One region of the Arthrobacter sp. sptzw32 genome, then DNA from elsewhere that is predicted to be linked to it. Evidence: riboswitches for the same ligand, from Rfam matches in the RefSeq annotation. Region 1 holds a riboswitch; the other holds the start of a gene.
The links. A riboswitch is a leader RNA that binds a small molecule or an ion and turns the genes downstream of it on or off. The one in region 1 is predicted to bind glycine.
Positions count from the first base shown of each region.

Region 2: linked by a shared signal. The riboswitch ahead of gcvP (aminomethyl-transferring glycine dehydrogenase) and the one ahead of gcvP (aminomethyl-transferring glycine dehydrogenase) in region 1 are both predicted to bind glycine.

Region 1 covers NZ_JBNHEZ010000010.1:14,986-22,217, forward strand. Annotated here, with positions in the region: gene AC5RVN_RS16480 (nitrilase-related carbon-nitrogen hydrolase) at 1-644, opposite strand, end outside; gene AC5RVN_RS16485 (Dps family protein) at 862-1,341, shown strand; gene AC5RVN_RS16490 (MFS transporter) at 1,434-3,005, opposite strand; gene AC5RVN_RS16495 (TetR/AcrR family transcriptional regulator) at 3,071-3,610, shown strand; glycine riboswitch at 3,700-3,798, shown strand; gene gcvP (aminomethyl-transferring glycine dehydrogenase) at 3,978-6,878, shown strand; gene gcvT (glycine cleavage system aminomethyltransferase GcvT) at 6,890-7,232, shown strand, end outside.
Region 2 covers NZ_JBNHEZ010000004.1:317,244-324,475, forward strand. Annotated here, with positions in the region: gene AC5RVN_RS10385 (spore photoproduct lyase family protein) at 1-479, opposite strand, end outside; gene AC5RVN_RS10390 (dihydrolipoyl dehydrogenase family protein) at 589-1,974, opposite strand; gene AC5RVN_RS10395 (hypothetical protein) at 2,021-2,176, opposite strand; gene AC5RVN_RS10400 (DoxX family protein) at 2,223-2,786, shown strand; glycine riboswitch at 2,959-3,056, shown strand; glycine riboswitch at 3,058-3,164, shown strand; gene gcvP (aminomethyl-transferring glycine dehydrogenase) at 3,217-6,069, shown strand; gene gcvT (glycine cleavage system aminomethyltransferase GcvT) at 6,080-7,228, shown strand.

The DNA of each region.
Region 1 (7,232 bases):
ATTTCCGCACCGCCCAGGGAGTAAAGCCGGGCCACCTCGGGGAACCACTCGTCCCAGCAGGTGGGCATGCCGAGCCGTGCGCCACCGAGTTCGGCGGGTGCATGCACCTCGTACGCGTCTGCTGAGGCCGGGCCCTTACGGAAGAACTTGTCCTCGTAGTAGCCGGCGGTCACGGGGATGTGGAGCTTGTGGGTCCGTGCCAGAAGTTCACCCCCGGGCGAGACCAGGATGGCTGTGTTCAGGCCCAGTCCGTCATCCTGTCCGTCCGGGTTCCCGGCGCGCTGGTACAGGGAAGCGTGGATAGATACCCCATGGCGCCGGGCAGCGTCTGAAGCGAATTGGAATGTGGGGCCTGTGAGCAGGTCCTCGGCGAGATCCGATGGCCGGGACCGGCCCGGGCCTTCAGCGGGATCGTTGTGCGGGCGCGTGTCGGCAGGGTATCGCGAGAGCGTCAGCTCAGGCAGGAAAACTACGGCCGCGCCCAGGTTGGCGGCGCGGCCGATGCCCTCGTCCAGTTCAGCCTCGACGGCGGCTTTGTCGGTTTGCCACCGGTGCTGGACCACGCCGACGCGCAGGGCCGGGCGGCCGGACGGCGATGTCCGGGCCGGGGAGGCGGGTGCGCCGAGGCAGGAAATTTCGATCATGTTGGCTACTCCAGTGAGACGATGGTCACTAAATGAATGACGTTCATTTAGTATGCGGTTCAACCGGCCCGGATGCAAGGAGAATATGAACCGCGTTCGTTTATTTCGGCGGAAGCACAATTAGTAAGCTCACTGAGAAATTTTGCCGGCAGGCCCGCCAGGGCCGCCCGCCGGGCTGGTAGCGTCGGAATCACAGGAACAATCGAGGAGGATGCATATGAAAGCTTCACCGACACTGACCAACAACCTGCAGGCCGTGCTCACTGACCTGATCGACTTGCACATCCAAGGCAAGCAGGCCCACTGGAACATTGTGGGGACCAACTTCCGGGACCTTCACCTGCAACTGGACGAGATTGTTGACGCCGCCCGCCAGTTCGCCGATGACACGGCCGAGCGGATGCGCGCCCTGCATGCCCTCCCGGACGGCCGCAGTTCCACGGTGGCCGAGTCCACCAGCCTCGCTCCCTTCCCCGAAGGCCTGATCAGCACCAAGGACGCCATCGAGCGGATCGTTGCGGCACTTGAGGCTGCCGTAGGCACCATGCGGAAGGTCCACGATGAAGTCGACGAGGAAGATCCCACCTCGGCCGATCTCCTGCACGAGTTCATTCTGAAGCTGGAACAGTTCGCATGGATGGTGAACGCCGAAAACATGAAGCCCACCGCCAGCGTCACTGCACCTGACGCACAGTAGTCCCGCTGCCCGCACGGGCAGGATCTGCAGGCGCCCGTCACCGGAGGGTGTCCTCCGGTGACGGGCGCCTCTTGCTGTCCGGGCCGCGCCTCTTACGGCGCCTTGGGCACCTTCCGCAGCACGACGGCGGCGAAGACTGCCGCCGTCGCCATCAGCACCAGCCCGATTGCGGCGGTGATATGGACGCCGGAGTCGAACGCGGCGCCGGCTGCCTGCCGGAGTGCGTCAGCAAGGGGTGCCGGAAGGCTTGCTGCGAGCTCCATCGCTCCTGCCAGGGTTTCGCCGGCACGTGCGCTTTCGTGCCCGGGGGCGGCAGCAGCAAGGCCTTCCGGGAGCCGCAGGTTGTGCTGGTAGGAGGCTGTGAGAATGGAGCCCAGCACGGCGGTTCCCAGCAGGGCGCCCACCTCATAACCCGTCTCTGAGATCGCTGATGCTGCCCCCGATTTTTCCGGCGGTACGCTGCCGAGGATGAGGTCATTGGAGATGGTCTCCGCTGTTCCTACGCCAAGTGCCAGGACCAGCAGGGCAGCGAGCAGCAGTGCCGGGCCGTTGGTATGGCTGCCGAAGGTTACCATGCTGTAGCCGGCGGCACTCATGGCCAGTCCGGCGCCAACCACAAAACCCGGACGGATCCTCCGCACCACCGGCACCACCGCCAGGCCCGCCACAACGGTTGCCACCAGGGCCGGAACCATCGCCACTCCTGCTGCGGAAGGAGACATTCCCTCGAGGAGCTGAAGGTGCTGGGCCAGGAAGAGGATGAAACCGTTGAAGGAGAACAGCGCCAGGACATTGGCGGTGATGGCCATGCTGAACACGCGGTTGCGGAACAATGACATGTCCAGCAGCGGGCACTCGAGCCGCTGTTGCCGGCGGACAAAAACGGTACCCATTACCAGGCCGAAGGCCGTACTCCCCATTGCCAGTGCGCCGAAACCTTCAGTGGCGGTTTCCTTGATGCCGTAGACCACCGGAACCATGGTGAGCAGCGAGAGCAGGATGCTCGGCACATCCACCCTTCCAGGCGCCGGATCCCGGGATTCAGGGATAAACGCCGGGCCGAAAACCAGCAAAGGGATCATGATGGGCACAGCGACCAGCAGGACCGCTCCCCACCAGAACTGCTCAACCAGCCACCCGCCAAAAATAGGCCCGAGCGCCGCGCCTCCGGAGAAGCCCGCAGCCCAAATGGCGATGGCCAGCCGCCGGCGGTTCGGGTCCACGAAGATGTTGCGGATCAAGGACAGGGTGGAGGGCATCAGCATTGCCCCGAAAAAGCCCAGCGCGGCCCGTCCGGCTATCAGCCAGCCGGCGTCGGGTGCGAAGGCGGTTACTGCTGATACTGCCGCGAAACCAATGCTGCCGGTAATGAGCAGCCGGCGGCGTCCGATCCTGTCGCCGAGGCTTCCCATTGCCACCAGCAGCCCGGCCAGCACCAGCGGGTAGGCGTCCACAATCCATAGGAGTTCCACTCCCGTGGTGCCCAGCGCACTGGCTATGGCGGGCAGCGCGAAGGTCAGCGCCGTATTGTCCACGGCAACCAAAAGAACCGGAAACATCAGGAGGGCCAGTGCGAGCCAATCGCGGCTGCCGCCGTTCGCAGAACCGGCGCGCCGCACGGTGGTGGCGGTGATGTTCGATGGGGAAGCAGGGGAAGACATCATCCTGGAACTATACCGTCCGGACGGTACAGTTAAGAAACCGGCCGCGACAATGCATGATGGAAGCCATGCCCCGAAAACCTGTAGCGCGAGACGCTGTCCTGGACGCCTTCGAAGAACTCCTGATTGACGTGGGCGAAAGGGCAGCCACCTTGGAGGCGGTGGCCAAGCGGGCCGGTGTTTCCAAAGGCGGCCTGCTGTACCACTTTCCCAACAAGGACGCCCTGATCACCGCCACCCTGGAACGGCTGGACCGGCTCGCAGGGGAAGATTTCGCTGTCATGGCGGCCGCGCCGGAGGGGGCGGCGGCGTACTTCATCCGGTCCTCGCTCTGGTCTGACACCCCTATGGACCGTTCCTTTGTGGCCGCAACGCGCCTGGCTGAGGTAGCCCATGAAGATGCCCGGCGCCGCTTTGCCGCCATCCAGCAGCGATGGCTGGACCTCATCGGCAAGGACGTTGGCGCGCCGATGGCAAAAGCAGTGCTGTACATGGGGGACGGGCTGTACTTCAACGCCATGTGGGAAAGCGGGCCATCGGGAAACCCCGCTGACAGGCAGGCGGAGGTGGACGAACTCCTTGCCGCCGTCCACCGGCTGAGGGGTTAGCCGGTATTTGCTCCTGCGCCCGGGGCGTAGGAGAATTGGCCATGTGCGGGCCGTGACCGGCCGCAAGAAAAAACAAAATGAATAGCCTTTGATCTGCGGCGGGAGAGTTCTGCCGGAAGGTACTGGCAGGCGCCGTAGGAGCAATACCTCCCCAGGAATCTCACAGGCCCATGTACCGCCGCGGCGAGGCAACTCTGGAAAGCAGCAGGCTGTCCGCAGAGGCATCCGGAATTTGGATACCAGGACTGCTGTGCTCACCGACGGTGCAAGCGGGCAGGCGGAAGCCGGCGTCGCGGAAACTCTCAGGTCCAATACAGAGCGGGGAGGGACCCGAATCGATGCGGCATACCCTGACGCCGCCATAACCATGGAGTTCCTCGTGACTGTATCCTCGGCCTCCGCCACTGCCGCCACCGCAGGCCACGCTTCTTCAGCTGCGGCCGCCGCTTTCGTTGACCGGCACATCGGCGCCCGCCGGGAAGACGACGTCGCCACCATGCTCAAGGCCATTGGCTACGACACCGTGGACGCGCTGGTTGACACCGCCGTCCCCAAGGACATCCGGCAGGACACTGCACTGGAACTGGCAGGCGCGCTCAGCGAGGTGGAGGCGCTGGCTGAACTGCGAAGGCTCGCAGCCAAAAACAAGACCGCCGTGCAGATGATCGGCCAGGGGTACTACGACACCGTGACGCCCCCGGTGATCCGCCGCAACATCCTTGAGGGCCCGGCCTGGTACACCGCCTACACCCCCTACCAGCCCGAGATTTCCCAGGGCCGCCTGGAGGCGCTGCTGAACTTCCAGACCATGGTCCAGGACCTGGTGGGCCTGCCGATCGCGAACGCTTCCCTGCTGGACGAAGCAACCGCGGTGGCCGAGGCCGTCCTGATGATGCGCAGGGCAAATAAGAATACAGAAGCCCGCGACGGCAAGACGGTGTTGGATGCCGACTGCCTGCCGCAGACCATCGCCATCGTCAGGGGCCGCGCCGAGGCGCTGGGTTTTGAGGTTGAGGTCGCAGACCTCTCCAAGGGCCTGCCCGACGGCGTCATCAACGGTGTGGTGCTCCAGCAGCCCGGTGCTTCCGGCCGGGTCTTCGACCACACCGCCGTGATCGCCGACGCCAAGGAGCGCGGTGCCCTGGTGACAGTGGCGGCCGACCTGCTCGCCCTGACCCTCATCACGCCTCCGGGGGAGCAGGGCGCGGACATCGCCGTCGGCTCTGCCCAGCGCTTCGGCGTCCCGCTGTTCTACGGCGGACCGCACGCCGCCTACATGGCCGTGCAGAAAGGCCTGGAGCGTTCCATGCCCGGCCGCCTGGTGGGTGTTTCCAAGGATTCCGCCGGGGTTCCTGCCTACCGTCTGGCCCTGCAGACCCGCGAGCAGCATATCCGCCGCGAGAAGGCCACCTCCAACATCTGCACCGCCCAGGCGCTGCTGGCCATTGTGGCCTCGATGTACGCCGTCTACCACGGCCCGGAGGGACTGAAGGCGATCGCCCGGTCCGCCCACGCGCACGCCAGGATCCTCGCCGCTTCCCTTGAAGGCGCCGGCTTTGAGGTGCTGCACAGGAGCTTCTTCGACACCGTCACCGTCTCCGCGCCCGGCAAGGCTGCGGGCATCGTGGCTGCCGCCGAGGCCAAGGGCATCAACCTGCGCAGTATCGACGCGGACACGGTGGGCTTCTCCACCGATGAGACCACGACGCCGGATGTCGTCGACGGCGTCCTGGCCGCCTTCGGTGCCCCGCCGGCAGAGGTGACAGGAGCGTTTGTCCTGGACGCCGCCGTCGAGCGCTCCTCGGACTTCCTGCAGCATCCGGTGTTCAACACCTACCGCTCGGAGACGCAGCTGCTGCGTTACATCCGGAAGCTTTCAGACCGGGACCTGGCGCTGGACCGCACCATGATCCCGCTGGGCTCCTGCACCATGAAGCTGAACGCCACGGCCGAGATGGAAGCTATCTCCTGGCCGGAGTTCGCCTCCATCCACCCCTTTGCCCCGGACTCGCAGACCGAGGGCTGGCGTGAGCTGATATCCGGGCTCGAAGCGGATCTTGCGGAGATCACCGGATACGACCAGGTGTCCATCCAGCCGAACGCCGGCTCCCAGGGTGAGCTCGCGGGCCTGCTTGCCATCCGTGGCTACCACCACTCCCGTGGGGACCAGCAACGGAACGTCTGCCTGATCCCGGCGTCGGCCCACGGCACGAACGCGGCCTCCGCCGTCCTCGCGGGCATGAAGGTGGTGGTGGTCGCCACCGCGGCCGACGGCACCATTGACCACGCCGATCTGTACGCCAAGATCGAGGCCAACAAGGACGGGCTGTCCTGCATCATGATCACCTACCCGTCCACCCACGGTGTGTACGACGCCGACGTGCGCGAGGTCTGCGACGCCGTCCACGCCGCGGGCGGCCAGGTGTACGTCGACGGTGCCAACCTGAACGCTTTGGTTGGCCTCGCACAGCCGGGCAAGTTCGGCGGCGACGTCTCCCACCTGAACCTGCACAAGACCTTTTGCATCCCGCACGGCGGCGGGGGCCCCGGCGTCGGCCCGGTCGCTGCCAAGGCACACCTGGCACCGTTCATGCCCGGCAACGCGGCCACCTGGACTGAAGGGAAGGACGTCCCGGTCTCGGCCTCGAAGTACGGTTCCGCCGGCGTGCTGCCCATCTCCTGGGCCTACGTAAAGCTCATGGGCGGTCAGGGGCTCACCGAGGCCACCAAGTCCGCCCTGCTCGCCGCGAACTACATCGCCGCGCGCCTGGACGATTCCTTCCCGGTCCTGTATACGGGAGAAGGCGGGCTGGTGGCCCACGAGTGCATCCTGGACCTGCGCGAACTGACCGCAAGGACCGGTGTCACCGCCGAGGACGTGGCCAAGCGCCTCATCGACTACGGCTTCCACGCCCCCACCCTGGCGTTCCCGGTAGCAGGGACCCTGATGGTGGAACCCACCGAATCGGAGGACCTCGCGGAGATCGACCGGTTCATCGAGGCCATGATCACCATCCGCGCGGAGATCGACCAGGTGGCCGACGGCGACTTCGCTGTCACCGACAGCCCGCTGCGCAACGCTCCACACACCGCCGCGGCCGCCATCAGCAGCGACTGGAACCGTGCCTACCCGCGGGAGCAGGCGGTGTTCCCGGTCAAGTCGCTCCGGCAGGACAAGTACTTCCCGCCGGTGGGCCGCATCGACGGCGCAGCAGGGGACCGGAACCTTATCTGCTCCTGCCCGCCGCTGTCCGAGTTCGAGAACTGAGGACCGGCGCCATGACGGAGAAGTACACCGCGCTCTACGACGAGCACAAAAAACTGGGCGCGTCCTTCACGGACTTCGGCGGCTGGCAGATGCCCCTGAAATACAGCTCCGAACTCGCAGAACACCACGCCGTCCGCAAGAGCGCCGGCCTGTTCGACCTCTCCCACATGGGCGAGGTCTGGGTCACCGGCCCGGATGCCGCAGCGTTCCTTGATTACTCCCTGGTGGGGAAGATGTCCGCCATGGCTGTGGGCAAGGCCAAGTATTCGCTGATTTGCAACGAAGACGGCGGCATCATCGATGACCTCATCGTCTACCGGCGCCCCGAAGGCACCGGAAGCGACGGTACCAACG
Region 2 (7,232 bases), on a different contig from region 1:
AACGTCGTACCCTCGTGGCCACGGTCCAAGGTCCCGCGGGTGACAGAGCCTCTGCCGGCGTGGGTGCGTATTCCGCCCAGCACATCGTCAATGTTCGCGTACACGCGGGTCACGGGAGGACCCTGCAGGGATCCGGCCAGGTAACAGTACTGGCAGTGGGCGGGGCAACCCTTGGCGAGGTCGATGCGCCAGTCAGCGCTCGGCGGGATTGGCTGCGGTTTGAGGACGCTGGGCGGGGCCACGACCACCGCAAGCGTGTTCTTCGCGGACGCGTACGTTTCGCGCTCACTGGCACCGCGCAGCCCTGTCAAGGCGTTCCCTGGCAGGAACCGGACATCGTCAACACCGGCACGCTCGCAGCGCCGAAGGATGTCAGCTGTGTGGGGCAGGTCTGCTGCGGCCCTCGTGATCAGCACGTGTTTGGGAACCCATAAACGGGTGGGAGAAAGTGTGGTCAGGTCCGATTCCTGAAGAGTCATCATTGCCTTTAACAACAATGATGATGGTGCGGTTGTTCCACGTATTTTCCCCGGAATACCCTAAAGGCGAGGTAAGAGTCCGTGGAAAACTACGACGAATTTAGTCCGCTCACCAGGACTCTTTCGTTGCTCCCCGCACCACCTGCCGTGCCGCGCGACCGATTATTGAGCTGTACGTCGGGTAGGCAAACTTCACGCGTGCAAGGGTGGCCACGTCTGTGCCGGCGGCCATTGCGGACGCAACTGCCTGGATGACCTCGACTGCGTTCTCGCCAACCGCGTGTGCGCCGAGTATCAGCTCCCGGTGCCGGTCCGTAACCAGTTTCAGAAACCCCTGCTCCCGGTCATCGATGATGGGACGTTCCACCGACGCATAGGGAACGACGACGACGGCGCACTCCGCGTCGCGTTCCCTGGCCTTCGCCTCGGTGAGGCCCACTCCGGCGTAGTCCGGGTCCGTGAACCCGCCCTCCGGCAGCAGGTGGTGCGGCGTGGTCCGGCGCGCTCCCAGGACGGCATTCTCTGCGGCAGTCTCACCCTCAAAGACAGCGGCCTGTACCAGCATGGACGTCCCGTTCGCGTCTCCGGCAACAAAAATGTGCGGGACGTTGGAGCGAAGGTAGTTGTCCACCGGGATAGCTCCCCTCCCAGCGGCGACGCCTGCCGCCTCCAGACCGAGGCCGTCAATATTCGCCGGCCAGCCGGCAGCCATGATCACTGCATCCACCTGTGCCGACTGCGCGCCGTCCCCGCCCTGCCAGCGGATTTCCAGGCCTCCGCCGTCGTGCTTCTCAATGCCATCCACACCACGGATGCCGACATCCACGTTCACGCCGCGGTCACGGAAGCCTTCCGTGACCGCCATGGAGACGTCATCGTCCTCGGTGGTGAGGATGCGCGGTGCGAGGTCCAAAAGGGTAACGTGCGATCCAAGGGCATCGAAGATCGTGGCCAGCTGCGCACCGGTGTGGCCGCCGCCGATAATTGCGACGGAGCTGGGAAGTTCAGGAAGGTCCAAGACTTCGTGAGGCAGCACGGCGTGCTCCGCGCCCGGGATGGGCAGCCTCCGGGCACTTCCGCCCACACACAGGATGACCGAAGCAGCGGTAACCGGGCGCCCGCCGATCAACATTTCCTGCGGCCCGCTGAACGCTGCATCCCCTTGAAGGAACGTGATGTCCAGTTGCCGCATGGCCTCGTTGTACGCTTTGGCGTCAAGTACGCGGTCCACGGTTGATCGCACCCGCCGGACCAGCTGCGGCCAGTCCACCGCAGGCTCGTGGACCACAATTCCGTAGTCCCGGGCGGTGCGCACTTCCCTGTACAACCGCGCAGTCTTCGCCAGCACCCGCGTGGGCACGCAACCTGAGTTCACGCAAGTGCCGCCCAGCCGGGCACGCTCAACAACGGCGGTACGCGCACCGAGCTCCGCTGCCCGTGTTGCGGCAGCCATGCCCGCCGGTCCGGCTCCGACTACCAGGACATCAAAATCCATAACGCCTCCCTTGGCACCCATCCTGCCCCATGCGGCACGCACTTCGTCAGGGGGAACGCAGATCGGCCTGGCGCTCGCCGTCGTCGATCTGCTTGTCCTGGCCTTCTGGGCGGGTCACGTGCTCGGCAGAAGAACGCACTCCAAGGAGCAGGAACTTCTTCGCAGAAAATTGGAGGGGTGCAGTGGTGGCTTTCTGCGTCAAAATGGCAAGGTACAGCACCGGCACAGCCAACCCAAGGAGGAGTCTGATGAGCCACGTAACAACCAGTCCTGAGGCAGCAGCCGCGGCGCAAAGCCTTTTCCGGGTTGCGCTTGGAGGTGTTCTTATTGCTCACGGATCCCAAAAACTCTTTGGGTGGTTCGGCGGGGGAGGGCTCGAAGGTACCAGCAAGGGCATGCACGCCATGGGTTTCCGTCCCGCAAAACCCAGCGCAATCCTCGCCGGTGTAGGTGAAGCTGGAGCAGGTGTTGCCTTGGCCCTGGGCCTGGCTACCCCTGCCGCCGGCGCCGCCGCTGCAACCACGATGGGTGTGGCTGCAAGCGTTCACGCGCCGAACGGCTTTTTTGCCACTGAGGGCGGCCTGGAGTACCCGGCGGTGCTGGGTTTGGCGGCAGTGGCGTTCACTATCGGTGGTTCCGGCCCCTTCTCCCTGGACGCACTAACCGGTCACGTGCTGGACCGGCCCTGGATGCGCGCCACCGCCCTGGCTGTGATCCCCGCAGCCATGGGCATCCAGATTTACCGCCGGCGCAAGGCCCTGGCAGCCGACGCGCAGGCGCCGACTGTAGCTACCGCGCCGGAAGAAGGCTGACGGAAGCCGGCGCGCCGCGACTGTCAACGGCGGGGGACATCCCGCTGTCGTCCACTTGCGATGGGCGGCCGGGTAAGGGACAGAATTCCCGAACCATCGGACGGTAATTTTGCATCCCGCGCCCTAACACGGTAACGTGTGAGCCGTGTCACCGAACAGTGGCATGTGCTGATGATCTGCGGCGGGAGAGTCCTGCCGGTACGTTCTGCAGGCGCCGTAGGAGCAAATCCTCCCCAGGAATCTCTCAGGCCCACGTACCGCCGCGGCAAGGCAACTCTGGAAAGCAGTCCGGGCAACCGGGCTCACCGACGGTGCAAGTGGCGCTCTGCAAAACGCAGGGCAACGCAAAACTCTCAGGTCCGATACAGAGCGGGGAGGAACCCGAATCAACGTGGAGCTTAGGCGCCACCTGAATTATGGAGTTCCTCTCATGACGGTTCATTCGTCCCCTACCACCTTCGCAGACCGCCATATCGGCGCGCGCCGCCAGTCCGACATCGACACCATGCTCAAGGCCGTTGGCTACGACAGCGTTGATGGCCTCGTTGACAGTGCGGTCCCAGATTCCATCCGCCAGGACACGCCGCTCACCCTCGAAAGCGCCTTGAGCGAAGTCCAGGTCCTCGCCGAGCTCCGCAAGCTTGCGGGCAAGAACAAGATGGCCGTGCAGATGATCGGCCAGGGCTACTACGACACCGTGACTCCGCCGGTGATCCGCCGCAACATCCTCGAAGCACCCGCCTGGTACACCGCCTACACGCCGTACCAGCCCGAGATCTCCCAGGGCCGGCTCGAGGCGCTGCTGAACTTCCAGACCATGGTCCAGGACCTCACCGCACTCCCGGTGGCCAACGCCTCCCTCCTCGACGAGGCAACCGCAGTCGCCGAAGCAGTCCTCCTGATGCGTAGGGCCAACAAGTCCAAGACGGCCAAGGATGGCAAAACTGTCCTCGACGCCGACCTCCTCCCGCAGACCATCGCCATCGTGCTGGGCCGCGCCGAAGCCCTCGGCTTCGAGGTGGAAATCGCCGACCTCACGGACGGCCTGCCCGACGGCGACATCAACGGCGTGGTCCTCCAGCAGCCCGGCGTCTCCGGCCGCGTCTGGGACCAGTCCGCCGTCATCGCCGAGGCGAAAGACCGCGGCGCGCTGGTCACCGTCGCCGCCGACCTCCTGGCCCTCACCCTCATCACCCCGCCGGGCGAGCAGGGCGCGGACATCGCCGTCGGCTCCACCCAGCGCCTGGGCGTCCCGCTGTTCTTCGGCGGTCCGCACGCAGCCTACATGGCCGTCCGCCAGGGCATGGAGCGCACCCTTCCGGGCCGCATCGTCGGTGTGTCCAAGGACGACGCCGGTGTCCCCGCCTACCGCCTGGCCCTCCAGACCCGCGAGCAGCACATCCGCCGCGAGAAGGCCACCTCCAACATCTGCACCGCGCAGGCGCTGCTGGCTATCGTTTCGTCGTTCTACGCCGTCTACCACGGCCCCGACGGACTGAAGGCCATCGCCGAAACCGTCCACAACAACGCCCGCGCCCTGGCCACCACGCTGAAGATTGCCGGCCGCGAACTGGTGTCCGAGAGCTTCTTCGACACCGTCACCGTCCGCGTGCCCGGCAAGGCCGCCAAGGTGATCACCGCCGCCGAAGCCCGCGGCATCAACCTGCGCCTCATGGATGCGGACACAGTTGGCGTGTCAGTCGATGAAACCACGACGCCGGAGGTGCTCTCCGCGGTTGCTGTCGCCTTTGGCGCCGGTCCGGTTGTGGAGGCGTCCGGGTTCGAACTGCCCGAACCGGTGCTGCGCACCTCCACCTACCTGCAGCACCCGGTGTTCAACACCCACCGCTCTGAAACACAGCTGCTGCGTTACATCCGCCGGCTCTCGGACCGGGACCTGGCGCTGGACCGCACCATGATCCCGCTGGGCTCCTGCACCATGAAGCTGAACGCCACGGCCGAGATGGAAGCTATCTCCTGGCCGGAGTTCGCCTCCATCCACCCGTTCGCTCCGGATTCCCAGACCGAGGGCTGGCGTGAGCTGATTTCCGGGCTTGAAGCGGATCTTGCGGAGATCACCGGGTACGACCAGGTGTCCATCCAGCCGAACGCCGGCTCCCAGGGTGAGCTCGCGGGCCTGCTTGCCATCCGGGGCTACCACCACTCCCGCGGCGAGGCCCAGCGCAATGTCTGCCTGATCCCGGCGTCAGCCCACGGCACCAACGCCGCGTCCGCCGTCCTCGCCGGCATGAAGGTGGTTGTGGTGGCCACCGCAGCCGACGGCACCATCGACCACGCCGACCTGGAAGCCAAGATTGAGGCCCACAGGGACGTCCTTTCGGCCATCATGATCACCTACCCGTCCACCCACGGCGTATACGATTCCGATGTTCGCGAAGTCTGCGACGCCGTCCACGCCGCCGGCGGCCAGGTGTACGTTGACGGTGCAAACCTGAACGCTTTGGTTGGCCTCGCACAGCCGGGCAAGTTCGGGGGCGACGTCTCCCACCTGAACCTGCACAAGACCTTCTGCATTCCGCACGGCGGCGGCGGCCCCGGCGTCGGCCCGGTTGCAGCCAAGGCGCACCTGGCGCCGTTCATGCCGGGTGACGCGAACAAGGCAGCGCACGAGGAGGGGCACGGCGTCGCAATCTCCGCTTCGCGCTTCGGCTCCGCGGGCGTGCTCCCGATCTCCTGGGCCTACGTGAAGCTGATGGGCGGGCAGGGCCTCACCGAGGCAACCAAGTCCGCGCTGCTCGCCGCGAACTACGTGGCGGCACGCCTAAACGAGCACTTCCCCGTCCTCTACACGGGTACCAGCGGGCTGGTTGCCCACGAGTGCATCCTGGACCTGCGCGAGCTCACGGCCAAGACCGGCGTCACCGCCGAGGACGTGGCCAAGCGCCTCATCGACTTCGGCTTCCACGCCCCCACGCTGTCCTTCCCCGTGGCCGGCACCCTGATGGTGGAGCCCACCGAGTCCGAGGACCTCGCGGAGATCGACCGGTTCATCGAAGCCATGATCATCATCCGCAAGGAAATCGACCAGGTGGCTGCCGGTGACTTCACTGTGGAGAAGTCCCCGCTGCGCAACGCACCCCACACGGCAGCCGCCGTCGTCTCCTCCGAATGGAACCGGACCTACCCGCGTGAGCAGGCTGCATTCCCCCTGGCCTCGCTCCGGCAGGACAAGTACTTCCCGCCGGTGGGCCGCATCGACGGCGCAGCAGGGGACCGCAACCTGGTCTGCTCCTGCCCACCACTTTCAGAGTTTGAGAACTAAGGAATTTGTGATGACGGAGAACTACACCGCGCTGTACGAGCAGCACAAGATTGCCGGGGCATCCTTCACCGATTTCGGTGGCTGGCAGATGCCCCTGAAGTACAGCTCCGAACTGGCTGAGCACCACTCCGTGCGCAACGCCGCCGGCCTGTTCGATCTCTCCCACATGGGTGAGGTCTGGGTCACCGGCCCCGACGCAGGAGCCTTCCTGGACTACGCCCTGGTTGGCAAGCTGTCCGCCGTGGCTGTGGGCAAGGCCAAGTACACGCTGATCTGCCAGGAAAACGGCGGCATCATCGATGACCTCATCACGTACCGCCTTCCCGCGGCTGCGGACGGAACAGCGAAGTACCTCGTGGTTCCCAACGCGGGCAACGCCAAAGCAGTGGCCGCGGCCCTGGCCGAGCGGGCTGCCAACTTTGATGTCACCGTCGAGGACGTCAGCGCGGAGACCTCGCTGGTCGCTGTGCAGGGACCGAACGCGGCGGCCATTTTGCTGGCACTGGTTCCGACTGAGCAGCACCCGCTGGTGACGGAACTGAAGTACTACGCGGCCGTTGAGGTAGGCATCGCGGTCAACGGTACTGTCCAGGAGCTGCTGCTGGCCCGCACCGGCTACACCGGCGAGGACGGCTTCGAAATCTATATCCCCAACGAGGATGCACCCGGACTGTGGAACGCCCTGCTGGAGGTCGGCGCCGGGCACGGCCTTATCCCCGCTGGCTTGGCCTGCCGAGATTCGCTCCGCCTGGAAGCCGGCATGCCGCTGTACGGCAACGAACTCTCCCGCGAGGGCAACCCCTACGCCGCCGGCCTGGGCCCCGTTGTTTCGCTGGCCAAGGAATCGGACTTCATCGGCAGGGCCGTGCTGGCCGAACTCAATGCACTGGGCGCCGGTTCCACGTCCGGCCGCAGGCTCGTGGGGCTCAAAGGTTTGGGCCGCCGCGCCGGCCGCAGCCACTACCCGGTCCTCAAGGACGGCAACGTCGTGGGCGAGGTGACCTCCGGCCAGCCAAGCCCCACTTTGGGGTACCCGATCGCCCTGGCCTACGTCGACGTCGAACACTCCAACCCCGGCACCGCCCTGGAGATTGACCTCCGCGGCAAGCCGGAGCCGTTCGAGGTAGTGCCGCTCCCGTTCTACAAGCGCCAGCAGTAGCGAC